Regions from separate parts of the Shewanella vesiculosa genome, predicted to be linked through region 2. Evidence: predicted binding sites of a transcription regulator. Region 2 holds the regulator's gene; the other holds the start of a gene.
The links. The regulator MetJ, encoded in region 2, represses methionine synthesis genes. The targets are predictions, from matches to a motif close to TAGACGTCTAGACGTCTA.

Region 1 (11,790 bases), on a different contig from region 2:
ACTCTTGGGGCACCAAAAGTGTATAAATTAATATTTGAAGCGTAATTATTAACAGATGCCCAGTCGGCAGCAAGTGAGGCGATTGCTCCTCCTAAGCTATGTCCGACAAAATGTATCGCCTTTCCAGGATTTGAGGTACGCCACTTATCTAAAAAAGTCGCAAACTGCGGTCTTAATGAAGTAAAAGCATTATTAAATCCAGCGTGTACTATTTGGCTACCATCACCGACACTTAAGCCAACTTGCGCATTTGTAGCCCAGTCTGCTGCAGAACTAAATTCTGTGCCGCGGATCGCTATGATAGCATCTCCTTGGTATTGTCCTTTGCCTAACCCCATCGCCGCAAAACCTGACTGGCGATTAAAAATAAACCCGCCAGTTTTTCCTATGCCTACATTGTTGAATGTAAAGTGTTTGTTAATATATGGGTTACCAAAGTTTTGTACTAACTCTAAATCGATTACATCGTACACTTTAGCTGCAAGCTCTGAGGCTAATTTAGGGGTTAATTGAGTCATAAACATTCCTTGTTAACTAGTATTGTTATTTGCTATGCACCGAATCTTTTTTGCTTCTCGATTTCTAATTTTTCCAGTTCAGGCCAGCGACAAATACTGAATATCTGATATCGCACAACTCCGCTGGGGAACTCTTCATCAATGATTTCTTGACTAATGGCTTCATTAGCTAGGTCACAATTTAATTGTGCTAATCGCTCGACTAGATAAGATATATGTTTCTCGCCTCTAGCCACTGTTGACCAAAGAAAAGTGTCTGTATAGTCACCTTCTGCGACTTTAATTGCTTGCGCAACGCGCGTTTCGGCGAAAGGCTTGTTAGGGTGACTTGTACTGTAAATAATTTCAGGAAAGCTAAATTTCCCTTCATTGTCAGTCGTGGTGTAATCCCATTCTATTTCTTCCATTACACCAGAATACTTATAACCCCTTTTTAGCTTAATACCTGCTAGAGGTTTTCCCTCATGGGTTAAGCTACCTATCACTTCAGGAAACACTTCGACATCGACTTTTTTAAACATGCTAAACATTGACTCCTCCGAGTAGCAACTAACGGCGACGATGAGAGATAGGAATGCAAAAATCCCAATATATGCTCTATAGGCCATAGATGAAGCAACTCCCTGTTTTGTCATTCATACGATTATTTTTTAAACGACGTTATTGTAGAGTGATTCTTTAAGGGTATCTATTATTATAAATGACTATTTTTTATGGTGTAATAATGAAAATGGGTATGTTTGATTGAGGTTTTTGTCTAATACCATGGTCGATTAAATAGGGAAAATGTTGCCGGAACGACAGGGGGGAATTCTTCTGTAAATAGAAAAGAGGGGGGGGACCATTGAGCCCTTTTCGACCTATGCAAGGGGGAACCTTACGATGTTAATTTGCTATTTGTGAAGCGCCTCGACCTCGGTAGCCACAGGCCGTAGAATTTAATAAAACAAAGGGCTGGATTCCGGCTCAAAAGCATTGCCGGAACGACGTTTGATTTGACCTGTGTAAGGGTGGGACCTGGCGATTCCCTCGGTTATTAGGCTGCAAAAGAATTAATGATCCTAATTACTCAGGATCATTATCTATTCAAGGTCACTCTAATCAGAATTACTCTTTACTCTCGGTCACTCTCTATTCTGTGGCAGTCTACTCCGGGTCATAGTCCAATACTGGCGCTAGCCACTTCTCTGTCTCTTCCAAGGTCATGCCTTTACGCTTAGCGTAGTCTTCTACCTGATCTTTACCAATATTAGTTACGCCAAAATAGCGTGATTTGGGATGGGCAAAGTACCAGCCTGAAACTGCAGCTGTTGGGTACATGGCAAAGCTTTCGGTAATATTTAAATCGATAGTCTCATCGGGTTTGAGCAAATCCCACAACAAACCTTTTTCAGTGTGGTCTGGGCATGCTGGGTAACCTGGCGCAGGACGAATGCCTTTATAACGTTCGCGAATTAACGCTTCGTTATCGAGCACTTCATCCGCGGCATAACCCCAAAATTCTTTACGAACACGTTCGTGCATGCGCTCGGCAAAGGCTTCGGCTAAACGGTCTGCTAAACATTTGAGCATAATCGCATTGTAGTCATCGTGATTGGCTTCAAAACGGGCAACATGTTCATCAATACCGTGCCCTGTCGTCACCGCAAAACCGCCCATATAGTCAGCAACGCCTGAATCTTTTGGTGCAACAAAGTCAGATAAACAGAAGTTGTCGTTACCCACGCGCTCAAGCTGCATCCGCAAATGATGGGTGGTCATTTCTAATGTGCTGCGGCTTTCATCAGTGTAAAGCTCAATGTCGTCGTGATTAACGGTATTGGCTGGGAATAAACCGATTACTGCTTTGGCGGTAAGCCACTTTTCAGCAATAATTTGCTTCAACATGGCTTGGCCATCGGCAAATAATTTAACTGCTTCTTCACCAACGACTTTGTCTTTTAAAATTTCAGGGTAATGACCGTGCAGTTCCCAGCTTCTAAAGAACGGCGTCCAGTCGATACGTTCGACTAGGTCTTCTAGCGGGTAGTCATCAAATACTTGGCGGCCTAATACATTAGGCGTAAACGGGGTGTAGTTTTCCCAGTCGTGTTGACAACGATTATCACGCGCCGCTTCAATCGATACGATGGTTTTACGCTTAGTTTGCGACAAACGTTTTTCACGCATCATGTCGTATTCGGCGTAAGCCTCGTCGATGGTAGCCTGGCGAGTGGCGTTATTAATCAGTTTTGACACCATAGGCACAGCACGAGATGCATCGGCAATGTAAATGGCGCCATGTGGATAATGCGGTGCTATTTTTACTGCGGTATGAATTTTAGAGCAGGTTGCACCACCGATAATTGCAGGGATGGTTAAGCCTTCACGGTGGAAGGTTTTCACGTTGTGCACCATTTCATCTAAACTTGGAGTGATTAAACCTGACATGCCGATGATGTCGATATTATGCTCTTTTACTGCATCGAGAATTTTATCGACCGATACCATTACCCCAAGATCGACCACTTCGTAGCCGTTGCAGGCGAGAACCACACCGACGATATTTTTACCTATGTCATGCACATCACCTTTTACGGTGACCATTAAAATTCGCCCGTTTGACTGGCCAGCAACCTTTTCCAATTCGATATAAGGATTAAGGTAAGCGACGGCTTTTTTCATTACCCGAGCCGATTTAACTACTTGTGGTAAGAACATTTTGCCTGCGCCAAATAAGTCGCCGACCACGTTCATGCCGTCCATTAATGGCCCTTCAATCACGTCCAGTGGACGCACAGCTTCTTGGCGGGCAGCTTCAGTGTCTTCGTCAATAAATTCAGTAATACCTTTAACCAATGCATGCGACAAACGCTGCGATACTGGCCAACTGCGCCAGGCTAAATCTTCTTTTTTAGCCACTTGTGAGCCATCGCCTCTAAAGCTTTCAGCGATGTCGAGCAGTTGTTCAGTGTTACTTGAGTCGGCTACAGGGCAAGTTAAGTTTTGAACTACGTTTTCAACCCGTTTTTTTAGCTCTGGGTCAATATCATCGTATATGGCTAACTGACCTGCGTTAACAATACCCATGTCCATACCCGCTTGAATGGCATGGTATAAAAACACCGCGTGAATGGCTTCGCGCACTGGGTTGTTACCGCGGAATGAGAATGACACGTTAGACACACCGCCGGAGATCATCGCGTGTGGCAAGGTGGCTTTGATGTCTTTAATGGCTTCGATAAAGTCGACAGCATAATTGTCGTGTTCATCAATACCGGTGGCAATAGCGAAGATGTTGGGATCAAAAATAATATCTTCTGGAGGAAAGCCGACAATATCGACCAAAATGCGATAAGCACGAGTACAGATTTGAGTTTTACGTTCACGAGTGTCAGCTTGGCCGTCTTCGTCAAAGGCCATTACAATGGCAGCAGCACCATAGCGTTTGACTAAGGTGGCTTGTTCGATAAATTTGGCTTCACCTTCTTTCATCGAAATCGAGTTAACAATCGACTTGCCTTGGACGCATTTAAGACCGGCTTCAATCACTTCCCATTTTGATGAGTCAATCATGATTGGCACGCGAGAGATGTCGGGCTCAGAGGCGATTAAGTTTAAAAACTTTGCCATTGATGCGACGCCATCGAGCATACCTTCGTCCATGTTGACGTCGATAATTTGTGCGCCATTTTCAACCTGCTCACGCACAACATCTAAGGCTTCTTCAAACTTTTCTTCTTTAATTAAGCGTAAAAACTTAGCTGAGCCGGTCACGTTGGCGCGCTCGCCGACGTTAACAAATAACGAATTTTTATCTATGGTCAAAGGCTCTAGGCCCGATAAACGACAAGCCACGGGCAGATCTGGGATCTGTCTGGGTTCGTGTCTGAGTACCGCTTCACGAATGGCGCTGATATGAGCGGGTGTACTACCACAACAGCCGCCGACAATGTTGAGCATGCCTTCTTGAGCCCATTGATTAATGACTTCGGCCATTTCTTCTGGGGTTTCATCGTAGCCACCAAATTCGTTGGGTAAGCCAGCATTTGGGTGGGCGGAAACATAACACTCGGCAATACGCGATAATTCTTCAACGTATGGGCGCAGCTCTTTAGGACCAAGGGCACAGTTAAGGCCAATCGATAACGGCTTGATATGGCGTAAAGAGTTATAAAAGGCTTCTGTGGTTTGCCCAGTTAAGGTTCGGCCTGAGGCGTCCGTAATGGTGCCTGAGATCATAACGGGTAGGCGATCGCCGAGTTGATCGAATACTTTTTCAATCGCAAATAGAGCAGCTTTGGCGTTTAAGGTATCAAAAATGGTTTCAACTAAAATGATATCGGCGCCGCCTTCAATTAAGGCGCTGGTGGATTCGACATAAGCGTCGACTAATTGGTCGAAACTGACATTACGAAACCCAGGGTCGTTAACGTCTGGACTGATAGAGCAGGTGCGGTTAGTTGGGCCTAATACGCCAGCAACATAACGTGGCAAACCCGTTTGCGCAGCCACTTCGTCGGCTGCTTGGCGGGCAATTTGGGCTCCGGCTAGGTTAATTTCGGCGGCCAGAGACTGCATATCGTAATCGGCCATGGCGATGGTGGTGGCATTAAAGGTGTTGGTTTCAATAATGTCGGCACCGTTTAACAGGTACTGGGTATGAATATCTTTAATAATTTGCGCTTGGCTGAGTACTAATAAGTCATTGTTGCCTTTAACATCGCAATGCCAATCTTTAAAACGCTCGCCACGATAATCTTCTTCTTCCAACTTATAGTCTTGGATCATGGTGCCCATTGCGCCATCTAAAATCACAATACGCTGCGCTAACAATACATTAAGTTGTTCAAGTGTTTGACTGTAAGAAGTCGATTTCGCCATAACAGTTACCTTTTTATCACTATGTTGCTTGATACCTTAATTGAGATAAGCATACCCTTATTTTTACCAGAGTAGGGCGATAACATCATTGTTTATTACAGCTACTACAGGCAATTTTTGGTTGCTAGTGTAGATCAGAGCTATTGCTCATAATGATGACCTTTTATATGCTGACCTGTTAAGATAGTATTTTGGACATATAAACGTATAGACGTCCATAGTACGCGAATTTTTACCGCTAGAGCAAGGCTGATTTAAGCTCAATGAGGCGCAATTTGATTTAATTTGATTTACTCGATAGCTGGATAAGCAAGTTAACATCAGAATAGTTAATTAAATTGAGGGGACATTTGCTCTGTGTTAGCAGTGCAAGGCACTGTTTGATAAATGTTTATGACTCTCTAACTGAGGTTTATGTCAATGAAGCGAGCCAAGATAATATTAATGCGCCATGGTGAGTGTGAAGGTGGAGGGATATTCCGCGGCCGCACCGATGTGAAGCTTACCGATATTGGTATGACGCAAATGCAGCAAGCTTTTATCGAGCAGCAATATCCGATTAGTCATGTATTTAGTTCGCCGTTGTTGCGTTGTCAGTTATTTAGTCAAGCTTTAGCACAGCAACTATCGTTACCGTTAACCACTTTATCTTCACTACAAGAAATTGATTTTGGTGTCTGGGATGGGCAATCATTTGATGCTATTTATCTGCAAAACCCACAACAATTTAATGCTTATTGGGATAACCCTTGGCTGGCACAAAATACACCAGACAAGGCTGAGTCGGTAACCGATTTTGCCGCACGAGTGGAAGCTGGCTTAATGACCGTTGTTGATGCTCTTTGGAGCTCTTTTGCGCAGACCGATAGTGCTCAACAAAAGCCTAATGGTGACGATTGTCCCCATGCGTTAGTGGTGACTCATGGTGGCGTAATGCGCTGTTTAGTCGGATATGTACTCAATACTGGCCAATGTAGCGGATTATTCGCTAACCTTGCGATCCCCTATGCTGCTATTATGGTGCTCGATGTGTATTGGCCTGACGATGTTGATAATATTGATCGTTTTCAGCCGCCAATAAAAGATACTAAAGCCGCTAAAGTGAGTTTTACCTTACATTGGCCTAAGACTTGAGAACCACCAGAGTCGTGTTATGGCGTTACTGTCATTGTCGTTATAGTCTCAATATCATGGTGTTAAAATGACTAGCTTACTATTTATTGTATTAACATCATGTCGTTAAGATGATTATCTTCAACACGATAGTTTAAAAAGTAGTGCCTTTCAAGGTATTGGGAATTGGGATAAGCCCAAACTGTACCCGCAACTGTAAATGGATCAATTAAGTATTGGTGCATAAGTCAGATACCAGCTTTGAATCGCCTCATTATCCATACCTAAGCGGGTGACTTAGTGGAGTGATTAAATCGATGTATGTGTTAATTAATTGGACATGGCGAGGTTACTTGCATGTCTGAGTCTGTATTAGATGTAAATCATCTTTTTTGGCAAGTCGATAATAAAATGATTTTGGTTGACATTCATTTCAGTCTGCCTAAAGGCCAAATGCTAGGCTTAATTGGCCCAAATGGCGCGGGTAAGTCAAGTTTGTTACGTTGCCTGTATCGTTACATTGTGCCCACGAGCGGCGATATTGCGATTTTTTCCAAACCCATCAGTGAGTTTTCATCTAAGTTGCTAGCGCAAAATATTGCGGTGGTACAACAAGATACGCCGCATTATTTTGACATGACCACCGAGCAGTTAGTGACCATGGGGTTAACGCCGCATAAAGGTTTGTTTGATCCTAATACCGTCCAAGACCGTGAGCGTGTATTAAGCGCATTAGCCAAAGTGGGCTTGCAGCAACAAGCACTGCAACAGTATGAACTGTTATCTGGTGGTGAAAAACAGCGTGCACTTATTGCCCGCGCTATCGTGCAACAACCGCATATTCTTATTTTAGATGAACCCACTAATCATTTAGATATTCGTTATCAAATTCAAATTCTTGAACTGGTTAAATCATTAGGCATTAGTGTTATCGCATCGATACATGATCTAAATTTAGCCAGCGCGATGTGCGATAAATTATTACTACTCGATCACGGACAGTTAATTGCTAAAGGCACTCCAACTGAAGTGCTGACCGAGCGACAAATTAGTGATGTGTTCGGTGTGTGCTGCGACATTAATGTTCATCCACAACACGCAAAACCCCTGATTAGTTATTTTTATGGTTACCAACCCAGCCACAAAGTGGGCCCTGATCATGATTGATGCATCCCAACGTCGCTATTATGTTTACTTCAGCTTGTTGGTTGTGGTTACACTGCTTACCCCGATTTTTGCCGCCAGTTTTGGGGCGGCCAATATTCATCTAAATGACGTATTAATGATATTTAATACCTTATTAGGCGGCGACATGCCGAGTGCGATTGATGGCAGTGATCATGCAGTTAAGATAACCCAACGTATTGTGCTTGAATTACGCTTACCGAGAATTTTATTGGCCTTTGTCGCTGGCGCTGGTTTGTCTATAGCGGGCAGTGTATTACAAACCGTGACCCGCAATCCTTTAGCTGACCCGTATTTGTTTGGCATTAGCTCTGGGGCGTCATTTGGTGCGGTGTTGGTGGTGTCGTTATTCAGTCAAACGGGTTTGTTTGCCGAGATGTTTTCAGGGGTATTTACCCTAGCGCCAAACTTTACCGCACAACCTTGGTGGTCTTGGTCGACATTAAGTATTCCGATAGGAGCATTCATCGGCGCCAGTTTATCTGTGTTGGTGGTGTTTATGTTGTCGGGACCTGGTCGAAGTAGCCAAGTTGAACGTATGTTGTTATCCGGTGTGGCGACCTCGTTTCTGTTTGGTGCATTGACCAGTTTGTTGTTGTATTTTTCGACCCCACAGGCTGCGGCGTCAGTGCTGTTTTGGAGTTTAGGCAGTTTTGCCAAAGCCAGTTGGTCTAACTTACTGTTACCGAGTGTAACGGTAGGGGTTAGTTTATTAATTATGTTGACCTTTAGACGACAAATTATGGCGTTACAAGCGGGAGATGAAACCGCGCATACCTTAGGAATTAATGTCGCTAAATTGCGTTTGAGTATGTTGTTACTGTGTTCGCTTATTACGGCAATGCTAGTGGCAACGTGTGGTGGCATTGGTTTTGTCGGTTTAATGATCCCGCACACGGTTAGGTTATTGTTTTCTGGGCGTCAGCCGATGATCTTAACCGCGATGTTGGGTGGCTTATTTATGGTGTGGATTGATGTGATAGCGCGATGTGTTTTATTTAATCAAGAATTGCCCGTTGGTATTATTACAGCAGCGTTAGGCAGTGTGTTTTTCTTGTTTATTTTACGCCAACGGCGCTAATTATTTAGACACAGGTATAAGAACTTTTATAAGAATTGCTATGCGCATCATGTTGAAATTTATTAGCCCAAGTTGTTGGAGTTGAAATGTTTGTTATAGAAGCCGTTAATCCAGATGTTGATGACATCATCCAGCATAAGATTAATCAAAAAACCAAACCGCTAGGGGCTTTAGGTCAACTAGAATCGTTGGCATTACAGGTTGCTCGGGTGCAATATAATGGCAATCAGCAGCGATTAAGTTCACAGCTGCAAATCACTAAGCCAACTATGTTAGTGTTTGCTGCCGACCATGGTATTGCCGCTTATGGCGTGTCGATTGCGCCAAGCGAAGTGACGACTCAAATGGTGCATAACTTTGTTCAAGGCGGCGCGGCAATTAACGTGTTTTGTCGCCAGGTCGGCTTTGAACTTGAAATTATTGATTGCGGCATATTACAACCGCTGACAGGGCAAACGAGCGTTATCGATCAGCGCTTAGGCGCCGGTACTCACGCTATGCATTTGTGTGCTGCTATGGGGCTTGAAAAAGTCGCCCAAGGGTTTGAGTTAGCTCGCCAGCTGGTTATGCGTCATGTTGCTGGAGGCTGTAATCTGATTGCCTTAGGTGAAATGGGCATAGGTAATACGTCTGCCGCGACGGCGGTAATGTCAGCAATGCTTAATATTGATGTTGAGCAATGTGTTGGTCGAGGCACGGGCATTGACGATGCAACCTTAGTCACCAAAACACAATTAATTAATCAAGCTCTGGCATTGCATCAGCCTGCTTTAGTGTCTCCAGAGGCTATTTTAGCTCATGTGGGGGGCTTTGAAATCGTGCAAATGACTGGGGCTATTTTAGCAGCCGCAGAGCAAAAAATATTAGTGGTCATTGATGGTTTTATCGCTACTGCTGCAGCATTAGTTGCGGTAAAATTATCCCCACAATCAAGAGACTATTTAATCTTTGCTCACGAGTCGCAAGAGCAAGGACACAAGCTTTTGTTACAACAGCTACAAGCAACACCTTTGTTGTCGCTGGGATTAAGACTTGGAGAAGGCACAGGCGCTGCATTAGCCTTGCCGTTAATTCAAGCCGCGGTGCATTTTTACAATCAAATGGCCAGTTTCGATGATGCTGGCGTTCATAATGTCGTTTAAGGGTACAACATGTCTGGCGAGATAAAGTGGTTGCGGCAGTTAAATTTGTTTTTTGTGGCAATGAGTTTTTTTACTCGGATCCCCGTTCCATCATGGGTGGTGATTGATCGCGATAAACTGAATCAGGCCAGTCGTTATTTTGGTTTGGTCGGTTTAATGATAGGTTTGATTTGTGCGTTGGTATTTTGGTTAGCACAATTAATTTTACCGGCGAGCATTGCCATTCTACTGGCGATGGTGGCCGGTGTGTTGGTGACAGGTGGGTTTCATGAAGACGGCTTAGCCGACACCGCTGATGGCTTTGGTGGTGGTTGGACAGTAGAAGATAAGCTGCGGATTATGAAAGATTCGCGCTTAGGCAGTTATGGTGCTTTAGCCTTGGGGTTAGTGTTATTACTGAAATGGCAACTGTTAGTCGAGCTAGCATTATACAGCCCTATGGCTGCGGTAAGCGCTCTGGTAGCAGGCCATACCTTAAGTCGAGTGGTGGCTTCTAGCTTAATTTTTAGTGAACAATATGTTCGCGATGACGATAGCAGCAAATCTAAGCCTATTGCAGAAAACCAACAGTTAAACGATTTATTTATTTTGATTGCTAGCGGTATTTTTGTGTTGTTATGGCTTAACGGCGTGGCGGCATTTGTGTTGTTTATTACCTTGTGGTTAGTGCGTATTTTGCTTGGTGGCTTTTTCCGAAAACAGATTGGTGGCTACACCGGTGATACGTTAGGGGCAGCGCAACAAATCAGCGAAGTATGTTGTTACTTAGTTATTTTAGCGGTTGGGTTAAGCTAATGATTCATTTGGTGTTAGGTGGTGCGCGCAGTGGTAAGAGTCGCTTTGCTGAGCAATGCGTTGCTGAATACGCCGCGATTGGTTATCAATGCGTGTATTTAGCAACCGCGACCGCGTTAGACACAGAAATGTCGCAACGTATTCACCAACACCAACAAGATAGAGTATCCAGCCCCCATGGCTGGATACTGCACGAACAAGCTTATGATATTGCCCAAACCTTAGTGGCAATCGATAAACCCCAGCAAGTGATCTTGCTCGATTGCCTAACCTTATTACTTACCAATCATTTACTACTAGATGATGGCGCTTCGTGGGCCATGCAAAAGTCATTATTGCTCGACAGTTTGTCTGCATTGCAAAGTGAAGTGGTGTTAGTTAGCAATGAAGTCGGTTCGGGTATTGTGCCTATGGGCGAGCTCAACCGCCGTTTTGTTGATGAAGCTGGTTGGTTAAATCAAGCGGTAGCAGCGATATCTGACCAAGTGACTTTGGTGGTTGCAGGCCTGCCATTGCCCTTAAAAGCATAATGTCATTAGTTCATTCCACACCTGTAACAGGTGACCCCCTTTGCGGCGCATTAATGGTGCAAGGCACTACTTCCGATGCGGGTAAAAGCACCTTAGTGGCGGGGCTGTGTCGTTTATTTGCCCGTCAAGGCGTGAGCGTTGCTCCGTTTAAGCCGCAAAATATGGCGTTAAACAGCGCCGTAACCCTTGATGGTGGTGAAATTGGCCGCGCCCAAGCACTGCAGGCTATTGCTTGTGGTTTAGCGCCTCATACCGATTTTAATCCGGTGTTATTAAAGCCCAGCTCAGATACGAGCGCGCAAGTGATTATTCACGGTAAAGCCTTGTCTACATTAGAAGCTAAGGCCTTTTTCGGACCTCAGAGCCAAGGTTATAAAACCATGGCATTAGCGGCGGTAATGCAATCTTACACTCGCCTGCAGCAGCAATATTCCTTGGTGGTGACTGAAGGTGCGGGTAGCCCGGCCGAAATAAATTTACGCCAAGGTGATATTGCCAATATGGGCTTTGCTGAGGAGGCTGATTGCCCAGTAATCATTATTGCCGATATTGACAAAGGTGGT
Region 2 (11,790 bases):
CGTATATAGGTGACGGTTAGTTAAAGTATCAACAATCATAAAAATTCCGTAAGATAATAATCACAAAAACATCATAGCGTGTTAGCGTTAAAGCATACAGTTTTAGCAAGATATCAGCATTACAAATATAAGAAGGATTGTACATTGCCTGCATTACGTTTACTTGCTGGACCAACTGCTTACGAACAACTTGAAGCGAACGGCTTGCAACAATCATTATTTACCCAGATTTTTGCTGCTTCAGGCGGGCCTAAATGGTTGGCGATAGCGGGTTTAGATAAATATTTATTTAGTGAGTTTTTTAAACAACGCCAAGATCCGCTCTATACCATGGGCGCCTCGTCGGGCGCATGGCGCTTATCTTGTATGGCACAACAAGACCCCATAGCGGCTTATGAAAGATTAGAACATTTTTATATCCATCAAGATTACCAAAAAAAACCAACGCGTGAACAAGTCAGTGCCCAAGTATTGCACATTGTGGATGGTATTCTGGGTGAGCAGCAAGGCGCTGATATTATTGCTAATCCGTTAATTCGCCATCATATGGTGGCGTGCCGCGCTCGGCATTTAAATCGCATTCAGGCCAAGTTTGGCTTAATGATTGGGCTGTCGATGGCGGCTGTGAGTAATGTGGTTAATCGTAAAAGCTTAGGTTGGCATTTTGAGCGGGTCATTCTGAGCCATAAAGATGATGCATCACCTTTTAGGCGCTTAAAAGATTTGCCGACTAAGCATGTTGAATTAACTCAAGACAATATTCGTCATGGACTATTGGCCAGTGGATCGATCCCGTTGCTACTTGATCCGGTTAAAGATCTGCAAGGATCGCCAAAAGGCCATTATTACGATGGCGGCATTACCGATTACCATTTTGATATGCCATTACCCGCAGCAACTGGCTTGAGTTTATATCCGCACTTTTATCCTTATATGAGCCCCGGCTGGTTTGATAAATCCCTGTTATGGCGCAAGGCCAAAGCCAATTACCACAATGGCTTAATTTTAGCACCGAGTAAGCAATTTATTGCCAGTTTACCCTTTAGTAAAATTCCAGACCGTGAAGATTTTAAGCATTTAGATACCCCAACTCGTATTGCTTATTGGCAGCAAAGTGTACAACAAAGTCAAATATTAGCGGATGAATTTGCCGAGATAGTCGCCTCTGGCACGATAATGGATCGTATTGAACGTTTGTAAAGTGGCCACTCTTTGAGTGTTTTTTGTGCCGTTTGTGAAAGATAGTCTTATTGAACTAGGTCTATTGAAATAAGATCAAGTGTAAATGGCTGGTGACGTCGGTAATAAGCATTATTTACACTGCTTAAGTTGTTGAAATATTAACCACTGCTACACTTGTCTTATTGATTTGACTTTAGTTCAGTAACTTCACCTATGGTGTAGGAGGCTGTTATGCAAACAAAAGAAGTGGCATTACTTATCCAAGATGGAGTGTTATTGCCAGGTGGTCGACTTGAAATTCGAGTGGTGACACCGAGCGATTTACGCATGGTTGCCGATGTACTCAAAGGCCACTATGGCTTAGCATTCGCGCCATTGAAACTCAATAGTGAGCCGCCTTGTTACATTGCCGTTACCCAATGTAATATCATTGATTTCAACCAGTTAGATGATGGCTCTTTAAGCATTATTATTGAAGGTTTACAGCGGCTTAAAATATTATCTGCAGTAAAAAAACGCGACGGTTGCTGGATAGCCCGCGCGCTTCCTTGCGCTAATTGGGATCATGAACCCATTGCGGGCGAGTTTGAAATTATCAGTGCCGCACTGGACCAATTTTATCAAGTGAATCCAGATTTACTGGAATTGTATTCACAAACTCATTTAGAAGATGCTACTTGGGTTAGTCAGCGTTGGTTAGAAGTCTTACCTATGTATAATCGCGATAAGTTGATTCTTGTCGAGCAACCTAACTGCCATAAAACCATGGATTTTGTCCTGCAGTTGCTCAAATCGCATGTGGATGTATGACGCATGACGTGGCTTATTGAGATAGTGATAATCAAGATACAATCTGGGCCTAGCCTGATAAGATAGCGTTATCATTTTGCCATTTGTTATCTTCATATAGCCAAGTTATTTATGCCTAATTCAGCAAACTATAGCAAGAGTCACACTCAATCAGCCTCCAAAACAGCAACCGCCGCCATTGCCGCTCAACCTTCGTATATTGTGTTACCACGCGCGACTGAGTTAGCGGGCAAGCAATACCAAACTGTGTTGGAGTTTTTGGTTGATCATTTTCAGCAAATCGATATCAGCGTATGGCAACAGCGGATTAACGATGGCAAAGTGCATTGGCTAAATGGTGAATTAATTACCGCTGACAGTGCTTATCAAGCTACTGCGCGGGTATATTATTACCGTGAAGTGTTAGCCGAAACGCAAGTGCCGTTTGCAGAGCAAGTACTGTATCAAGACAGTCATACCATTATCGTCTACAAGCCGCATTTTTTACCTGTAACGCCAGGTGGTAATTACGTTAACGAATGCCTAGTACATCGATTACGTATTTCGACACAAATTGACACTGTTGCACCCGCTCATCGGCTCGATAAGGACACCGCAGGGGTGATGTTAATGACACTCAATCCACAAACTCGGCATGCTTATCATCAATTGTTTTTAGATGGCAACATCACTAAAAACTATCAGGCCATTGCAAAGATAACCCCGCAATTATTGACTCAATTAGCTGATAATAGCTGTGCATTACCTATCCACTGGACGGTGAAAAATCGTATCGCCCCAGCTAACCCAAGCTTTACTATGCAGGTGATTGAAGGTGAGGCCAATAGCCATTCTGAAATAAGCTTAGTGGCAGTAAAAGGTGATTTAGGATTATTTGAGTTAAGCCCGATTACTGGCAAAACTCATCAATTACGAGTACATATGCTGAGTCTGGGCATGCCTATCATCAATGATCGCTTTTATCCGGTGTTACAACCTAAAGGGCCGGATAATTTTGATAAACCATTACAGTTATTGGCTAAACGCTTGCGTTTTATTGATCCTGTCAGTGGTATTGAACAAGATTTCCAGTGCCAAGGTTTAGCTTTTTAGTCCATTTTTAACGACTAAAAAAACCGCCATCAATATGTTGATGGCGGTTTTAGGTTTGATACTCGTCTTTTACACTAGAGATTTATGCGACTTTATTCTGCTTTAGCGTGCTTAATCCCTTTGCTGTTTTTCATTGGGTCGCCATCATAACCAAGGGCTTGCCAGTTTAAACGTTGGCCTTTGTTATGGCAGTCATTACACTGTAATGCTTTATCTTTTGGTGACACCATATGGTTGATACGCCACCACATTTCGGTTTCAACAAAACCATGTTTACCGCTGTACTTAAGTCCTTTTTCTACCATGGTTGGGTTCGCTTCCATACCCAGTTTGGCCGCTAAGTCCCAATCAAAGTCAGTCCAGTAACCACCTTTACCGTATGTTTTAGGGGTCAGTAATATGTTGAGTTCGGTGTCGTATATTTGCTTACCTGTATGCACTTTAAATGGATAGATTTTAGCTTTAGGGTCTTTTATATCACCTAATGGAAAAGCTAATTTTACCACTGTAGTTGGATCAATTTTGTCGCCCGCCATGTAGGCATCTGCGTGACCGTTAAACCAAGCGTATTGTGGTGGAACGTCTTTTTGCCAAATAAAGCTGCCTTTCTTTTTCATAAAGGTGTGCTTGCCATATTGGTCTGTAGTTTCAGGAAGATCTTGTCCTGCCTTTGACCAGTCCCAACGCATTTTAGTGGGTTCATTTTTAGCAAATGACGGTATATGACAGGTCTGACACGCTACTGTTGCAGTATGTGTATTAAGCTTTTTATTTTTGTGAGGCGCGGCATCATGGCAGTTTTCACAGCCAATTTTGTTTTCACCACCAGGTGATACGCCCATAGCGTTACCGCTGATTTGATGATTTTCAGTGACGTGACAAGTTTGGCACTGGAAGTCATTACCGTCGGTGTCCATGTGGACATCGGTTGCCTTGTCTGGGTAAGCCATTGATGAGTCTAAATCACCATGTTTAACGGCATCACCACCGCCGCCGTAGAAGTGGCAACTGCCGCAATTATCACGTACGGGCGCTCCCACATTCTGTGCTACGTTCGTTAAATTGACTTTGGCTAACGGTTCACCTGCACCAGCTGGATCTTTAATGTACGTCCCTGTTGTGTCATGACATACCAAGCAATCGACTTTGGTCATGTCTTTAAAATCAAATGTAGAATCTTTCCAACCATAACCCGCATGGCAACTGGTACAACGTGGTTCATTGCCAGAGATCGACACACAAAAGTTGTTGATGCTATTTTTCTTGCCTCTTTTAACTGTGCGACCTGGCAGTTTTTGTTCTAACTCCCAAGTCCAGTGCGAAGATTTCATAAATTCTTCGGCATGTTCTTGATGGCAAGTTAAGCATTGTGTTGTCACCTCGGTGCCGCTGGTAAAAGGCCCTTGTAACGCCTCTTTGTGGTTAAAGGCAGCCTGCGCACTACTGCTTAATAACAATAATACAGCCAGTGCTGATAATAGTTTCATGGTGTTTGTCCTTACCCCTGAGCTTGTGATCAGGGGGGCCAAGTTAGAAGGTTAAGTGAGTGTTAGAAGTTAACGGTCAGTGAGGCATTGACGTCATAAGCAGTGTCAACCACAGGCAACATTGAGTAGGCACTACCGGCAATCACATCGTCAATTTTCTGAGGAGCACCCACTGGTGAGCCACTTCCGGTATATTCATAGTCGTAATACAAACCGGCTAACTTGATAAACATTTTTGGATTAATATCAAAGATATAATAGGCTTCGGCAACATGACCGCGGGTGGCTAACTTACTGCCGATTGGGTCGTCTTGTGCTTGGGTGAAGGGACTCCAGTATTTAGAACCATAGTTATATTCCAAGCCGAATTTACCGAAGGGGGCAGGGATTTGCATACCCACATAAATGCCATAACCGTCTTTGGTGTCGCTATCAACGGTTTCTTTTGGCACCATAATGATTTCAGTACCTGTGCTATTAAGTTCGGCTTCAAATACCGCATCGCTTAACATGCCGCCGAATAAACCGGCATTGCCGTTAGGTTCTGCACGAGTCCAGCCGAGTGAAGCAAACACTTTCATATCGTCATCGGATTCATAGGCATAACCAAGTCCACCTAAGTACATATCACCAATCACACCGCTTGGTTGCACGCGGGTGACGAAGTTAAAGTTGTCAAATTTTTGCATGTCTTGATACATGGTTGGGGCAAAGATGCCTGCCAGTTGAGTTGGGAATGCCATGGTGCCTGTAAAGCCATCATTGACATCTTTAGCGCCGAATAAGGTGAACTGTAAGAAATGGTTACCGTCATTAATCACGTCGATATTAAACCCGCCGAGGTGGGTGTCTTTAGTGATGATGTCACCAAACAATTCGCCATTACCGTACTGTGACTCAAAGCCTTGACCGTAGCAAAAACGTACAGTTTGCCCTTCAATACCTGTGATATCACCTAAGTTGTAACCTAAGGTAAGACCATCGAAGTTGAAATTGACTAAGTGGCCTGATGGTGTGCCGCCTCTGAGTTCATTTTCACGATAATGACTTGGTGGGCCATAGGTAGAAGGACGACGCCCAATAGAGAGGTAAACGCCACTATCGTTAATATCTTTCCAGTTAAAATAGGCGCGCTCTACTTTTAACTCATCACCACTGGTGCTTCCGCTACTGGTGCCATCCATGGTGAATGAGTTCCACGAGTCGAATACTTTAACCCCAGCTGAGTCTCCCCAACTCTTAAACATGGTTAAGCGTCCAGCAAAGCTGACGTTGTCCCATACTTTGGCGTCAATGTTTAGGCGTAACCGGGTTGTGTAAAATATGTCGTTATTAATATCTTGTTGGGTTTTCTGGCCTAACACCATTGGCATAATGCCTTGCAGCATACCGCTTTGAAATGCGCTGGCTAAATCAGGATTAGCCATCATCATTTGGCCCAATGGTGAGGTGGCACTATTTGGATCGCCAAATGCTCCTGACATGGCTTTCGCGCCAAAATCAGAAAAGTTAACGTTCATGGCAGGGTTCCATGTGACATTTTGATAATGTAATGAGTGTGCTTTGGTTCTAAAGTCACCAGTGATGGACACTCTGTCCAGTGCCGTATGGCGCTCGGTTTTATCAACCCGTGAGTTTAAGTCGTCAAGATCTTCGGTAATGGTGGCCAGTTGTTGTTTAAGATCGGCAATTTTTTGTGCATCGGTGTCTGCCGCTAAGCTAGCGCCGCTCATGAAAAGCGCATTAGCTACAAGTATTGATATCAGAGTTCTCATCATCTTTCTCTCCCCCTAAACTTGCCAAATGTATAAGCTGATGTGGCAAATTTTTGGTGTAAAAATCCCTGAGGCTAAGCCTCACTATTTTGTCAGTTTGGTTATTGGCTGATGTGACGCTTAAGACGACAAGGCCCTAAGCTGTAATGACTTAGCCACAGGTTGCTGGTTGGTCTGAATCGGCTGCGTGGTCATATAAAAACTGTTGAATATCTTTCAAGTCTTTTTCTGATAGCGCCTCGAAAACAGCAGGTTTGGCTTTATGCATATCACGGGTGAAAAAGCGATCCCACTGGCTCATGGTTTTGGTCATAGGGGTGAGCTCTTTGCCTTCACTATTGGCACTGTGGCAAGCTTTACATTCTTTTTTATAAAGATGTTTACCTTTTTTAGGGTTACCACCTTCTGCAGCCATTACTTGGCTACCAAGAGAAAATGCAATCGCGATTGCAATACCAACTTTAACGTAAATGTTCATCATTTTATCCTCTACAAAGCTTTTTATGGCTGGTGCCTTAGCAACATATATTTATTGTTTTGCTGTAAATAATGTTACCTAAAAGGGGGTAGTGTTAATTTGAAGTAGATCATATCCATGAGAAAAAACTAATTGAAAAAAAGTTAATTGATAAAAATCTAATGTAGTTGGTGTGATGCAGATCTATTGTCTAGAGGGTAATAGTTTGCTAGAGGATAAATTAACGTTTGGTGACAGGGATTCAGCCACATAAAATAATGCGCAGCCCTGTTTATTGGAAGGTCATTTGATAAAGAGAATCAGTGAGTGGCGTTAAATTAATGCGATTGTCGACTTTATTACTAATATTGTTGCGCTAATGCTACACAATATTAATGTCGCAGCCCGGGTTTTCTCTTTATCGACACGGCCAATTAATCGACCAGAGACAAGGTAGCCAGCAATGACTGAGGGGAGTAATAGCAGTGATAGCCATAAATGTTTTACTTCAACTAAGCCGACAACGGCTAAAATAGCCAATGCGATTAATGAGCTAAAGACAAAAAAGGCTGATAGCGCCGCTCTAAATTGACTGGCATCTTGACCGGCAAGTAAAATGGCCATTGGTGGGCCGCCGATCGCAGCGATATTGCCAAATATGCCCGAAAATACCCCAGCGATAAATAAACTGATGCGATTGATTGGTGCGGTAAAGCGAAAGACGCTTAGGATAACGGCAATAAACACGATTGCTGCAATCACCAAGCCTAGTATGGCTTGTGGTGCAAACAGTAATAACCCAGCACCTAAAAATCCTCCTGGAACACGTCCAAGTAAGGCATATTGTAATCCATTAAACTGTAGGTGGCCGCGCTCTCTAAACAAGGTCATTGCAGAGATTGCAAAACCCATGGCAATAATAGGAACGGGAACTAATTGAGGATTAACAATATACAGCAGTGGGCTTGCTACAACGGCTAACCCAAAGCCAATTAAGCTTTGGGTTAGCGCGCCAAAAAATACAATAATTGATGCCAGTATCAAAGTGGTTGGATCGATAAATGACATCATAATTTCTCTTTAAAATATTACTGCTTATAGCAATCCACATTGAAATTGGATCTATTTTAGGCGTACAGCAACTATGCCTTTAAAGACTGCCTCGAATACCACGCTAATCATTTTCGCTAAAAGAGCAAACTTCAATAAGGATTGGTATCAATGGGCAGTTTTAAAGTAGGTGAGGGATTCATTAACCTGTAGGTTATTCGAGCTCTTCCCATTCGATACCCATATCATCCATTAACTTTTTCGCTTCACTTGGAATGCTATCAGGCTGATCTTTTGATAAATCACCGTCATAAGGTAATGGTTGACCTGTGTACGCGTGCAAAAATGCTTCGCATAGCAGTTCACTGTTAGTTGCATGGCGCAGATTATTTATCTGGCGACGCGTCCGCTCATCTGTCAGTACTTTTAATACTTTTAAAGGGATAGAAACCGTAATTTTTTTTACTTGTTCATTTTTTTTGCCGTGTTCGGCATATGGGCTGATATATTCGCCATTCCATTCAGTCATTAACTTACCCTTAACGATAAATACGCTGCAGATTTTAAACCGTTACAATCTCTAGTCAAATTATTGCTACTATTTAATCCCGATGCAAATAGATTTCTCGATGTTTAGACGTCTAAACGTCTATTTTGGTTGACTCGGGGAGAACTCTTCGGTAAATTTGGACGTCTAGACATCTATTGTGTGTTTGTGACTTTTTAGGAATCAATTATGACTCAGTATCAAAGTGCCACTTTGGCCGTTCGCCAGGGTATAGAAACAGACACACAACATGGTGCTATCGTGCCGCCGATTTATTTATCGACCAATTATTCATTTGATGGCCACACTAATCCTCGCGAGTTTGACTACAGCCGTTCAGGTAATCCGACGCGTTGTATATTAGGTGAGGCGATTGCAAAACTTGAGCAAGGTGTAACTGGTGTGGTGACATGTACCGGCATGGCGGCCATTACCTTAGTGACCAGTTTGTTGGGCCCAGATGATTTATTGGTTGTGCCGCACGATTGTTATGGTGGCAGTTACCGTTTATTTACTAACCTGGCCAAAAAAGGTCAATTTAAGTTATTGGTTGTTGATCAAACTGATGCGCAAGCGCTGGGCAACGCGATAGCGCAAAATCCCAAAATGGTCTGGTTAGAAACGCCATCAAATCCATTACTGCGGGTAGTCGATATTAATGCGATCAGTATCGCTTGCCATGAGGTTGGCGCGTTAGTGGCGGTTGATAACACTTTTTTGTCGCCAATATTACAACAACCTTTGTTGTTGGGGGCCGATATCGTTATTCACTCAACCACCAAATACATTAATGGTCACAGTGATGTGGTCGGTGGCGCTGTGGTGGCTAAAGATGCTGAAGTGGGTGAATTATTACATTGGTGGTCAAACACCCTTGGATTAACCGGTTCTGCTTTTGATAGCTATTTAACCTTACGTGGCTTAAGAACGCTGGCAGTCCGCATTCGTGAGCATCAACGTAATGCGCAAAAAATTGTAGAATTACTCAATGCCAGTGATGTGGTTGCCAAGGTGTATTACCCAGGGCTAAAAGACCATCCGGGTCACGAAATTGCCGCAAAACAACAACAAGGTTTTGGCGCTATGTTAAGTTTTGAATTAACCGGTGGCGAAGCTGAAGTGGTGGCCTTTTTACAGGCATTATCTTTGTTTAGTATTGCTGAAAGTTTAGGCGGAGTGGAAAGTTTAGTTGCTGTTCCTGCCACCATGACTCACCGTGCAATGGACCCACAGGCAAGGCAACAGGCTGGTATTAAAGACACTTTACTGAGATTATCTGTCGGTATTGAAGATGCAGATGACCTGCTCGTGGATATTCAAGCCGGTCTCGCCGCTGTTACAGCGATAAAATCAGCTTGAGTTGGCTTAATTCGAGTTTAAGTTTGCTGTGGTTACGGCCAAATAAAGTAAAATAGAAAATATGCACTTGCCACACTATTTATTTCAAATTAGAAGTATAGCCGTCGCAATAAAAGTCTTAGTTGTTTAAGGAGTTAGTAATGACGCGAAGTCATTTACATAAGTTTGGTGGTTCAAGTTTAGCGGATGCAGATTGCTATCGCCGTGTTGCCCATATTTTGCTTACACATGGTCAAAGTGATGATTTAGTTGTGGTATCGGCCGCCGGCAAAACGACTAACTTTTTATACAAATTACTCACTCTGCGTGACAGCGGTCAGTTATGGCAAGAAGAGCTTCAAGTGCTGATCAGTTATCAGCAGACATTAATTGAACAGTTATTATCAAATGAGCTGGCTCGTGACCTACGTGAGCGCCTGTCGACTGACAAATCGCAATTAGTTAGTTTATTGTCTTTAGAGCAGCGTAATGACTACCAATTAAACCAAGTGGTCAGTTTTGGTGAGCGTTGGTCTGCACGCCTTATGGCCGCATTGCTGAGAGAAATGGGTGTAACAGCCACTCATGTGGATGCGTGTTCTATTTTGGTTGCAGACGAAGGTGCTATTCCCAATATTTTAGTGGCGCAATCGCGTGAAAAAGTACAAGCCTTACTCGCTTTGCATCCGCAAGAGCGTTTAGTTATTACAGGTTTTATTTGTGCTAATCGTCATGGTGATACGTTATTGCTGGGCCGTAATGGTTCAGATTTTAGTGCTACCTTAATTGCCAGTTTAGCCGACATTGAGCGTGTGACGATTTGGACTGATGTTGAAGGGGTATTTAACGCCGACCCGAATAAAATTAATGACGCTAAATTACTCAAGAGTATGTCACTAGCAGAAGCGGATCGCTTAGCTCGTCTGGGCTCGCCTGTATTGCACTCGCGTACCCTACAGCCATTGTTTAATACTCACGTAAGTTTAGCCGTGCGGTCCAGTTATGCTTCACACACTGACTTTACCTTGATTGCTCCACTGAGTTCATCAGCCAGTGCACCCGTTGTGACTAACTTAAATGAAGTGGTGTTGTTTAGTTTTAAAATGAACGCTGACATTGAGCCGTTACTGACTATTTTAGATAACGTTGGCATTACGCCTTTAGCTTATTGGTCGCTAGCACAGAATAAGATTGAACTTGCACTTACCCTAGAGTGCCAGAAACAAGTACAGGCCTTATTGACGCAATACAGCAGTGAGTTTGGTATTGACGAGTTAAGTGCCCAAACTGATTTAGGTTTAGTGGCCCTTGTCAGTGCTGATGCGCATCACTTTAGACGCAGTTTTGCCCGATTACTTAGCCGCGATGCTAAACCTGTTTATCAAGATTCATTGAGCTTAGTCACCTTAGTGCCGCAAGCTCAAGTGAGCTTATTGACTCAGAAAGTGCATCGTCGTTGCGCTGGGCCAAGAATGCGCATCGGAGTGTTATTGTTGGGCGTGGGCAATATAGGTGAGGCGTGGATTGATTTATTTAAACGCGCAAGCCCTGCATTGGATCACGAACTTGAGGCTACTGTTGAGTTAGTGGGTTTAGTCGGCTCGAAAAAAGCCTTAATCTCTAATGACGGAATTAACCTCGAGCAATGGCAACAAGATTATCAGCAGCACGGCATTGAATGGGATTATGACAAATTGTTTGATCAGTTGGCGCTGTTGTCATGCGATGAAATCGTCGCACTCGATATCAGTGCCAGTGCAGCGTTAACCTTACAATATCCAGAGTTATTTGCCCGCGGTATTCATGTGGTGAGCGCGAATAAATTAGCCGGCTCTGGGCCATTACCTTTTTATCGCGAATTAAAACTGCAACTCAGTAATCGTCGCTTGTTTTGGCGTTATAACGCAAGTTGTGGCGCCGGTTTACCAATACAACATGCATTAAATGATTTACGTAACAGTGGCGACACAATTGAGGCCGTTGGTGGCATATTTTCCGGCACCTTGTGTTGGCTGTTCGAAAATTATGACGGCAGTAAACCGTTTTCTGAAT

Region 1: a site for MetJ is predicted at 5,582-5,599, ahead of metH (methionine synthase). Genes of this name have one in related genera too.

Annotation. Positions count from the first base shown of each region.
Region 1 is NZ_JAACSD010000006.1:462,444-474,233, forward strand. Features, by position in the region: gene GW828_RS08000 (lipase family protein) at 1-518, opposite strand, end outside; gene GW828_RS08005 (DUF6795 domain-containing protein) at 551-1,039, opposite strand; gene metH (methionine synthase) at 1,665-5,381, opposite strand; gene GW828_RS08015 (histidine phosphatase family protein) at 5,802-6,515, shown strand; cobalamin riboswitch at 6,652-6,772, shown strand; gene GW828_RS08020 (ABC transporter ATP-binding protein) at 6,852-7,661, shown strand; gene GW828_RS08025 (FecCD family ABC transporter permease) at 7,654-8,760, shown strand; gene cobT (nicotinate-nucleotide--dimethylbenzimidazole phosphoribosyltransferase) at 8,847-9,902, shown strand; gene GW828_RS08035 (adenosylcobinamide-GDP ribazoletransferase) at 9,912-10,697, shown strand; gene cobU (bifunctional adenosylcobinamide kinase/adenosylcobinamide-phosphate guanylyltransferase) at 10,697-11,227, shown strand; gene GW828_RS08045 (cobyric acid synthase) at 11,227-11,790, shown strand, end outside.
Region 2 is NZ_JAACSD010000004.1:295,052-306,841, reverse strand. Features, by position in the region: gene GW828_RS03630 (NanQ anomerase/TabA/YiaL family protein) at 1-39, opposite strand, end outside; gene GW828_RS03625 (patatin-like phospholipase family protein) at 145-1,200, shown strand; gene GW828_RS03620 (LON peptidase substrate-binding domain-containing protein) at 1,414-1,992, shown strand; gene GW828_RS03615 (pseudouridine synthase) at 2,104-3,084, shown strand; gene GW828_RS03610 (tetrathionate reductase family octaheme c-type cytochrome) at 3,177-4,571, opposite strand; gene GW828_RS03605 (DUF3373 domain-containing protein) at 4,634-6,346, opposite strand; gene GW828_RS03600 (c-type cytochrome) at 6,498-6,827, opposite strand; gene GW828_RS03595 (sulfite exporter TauE/SafE family protein) at 7,137-7,874, opposite strand; gene metJ (met regulon transcriptional regulator MetJ) at 8,068-8,382, opposite strand; gene metB (cystathionine gamma-synthase) at 8,590-9,759, shown strand; gene GW828_RS03580 (bifunctional aspartate kinase/homoserine dehydrogenase II) at 9,900-11,790, shown strand, end outside.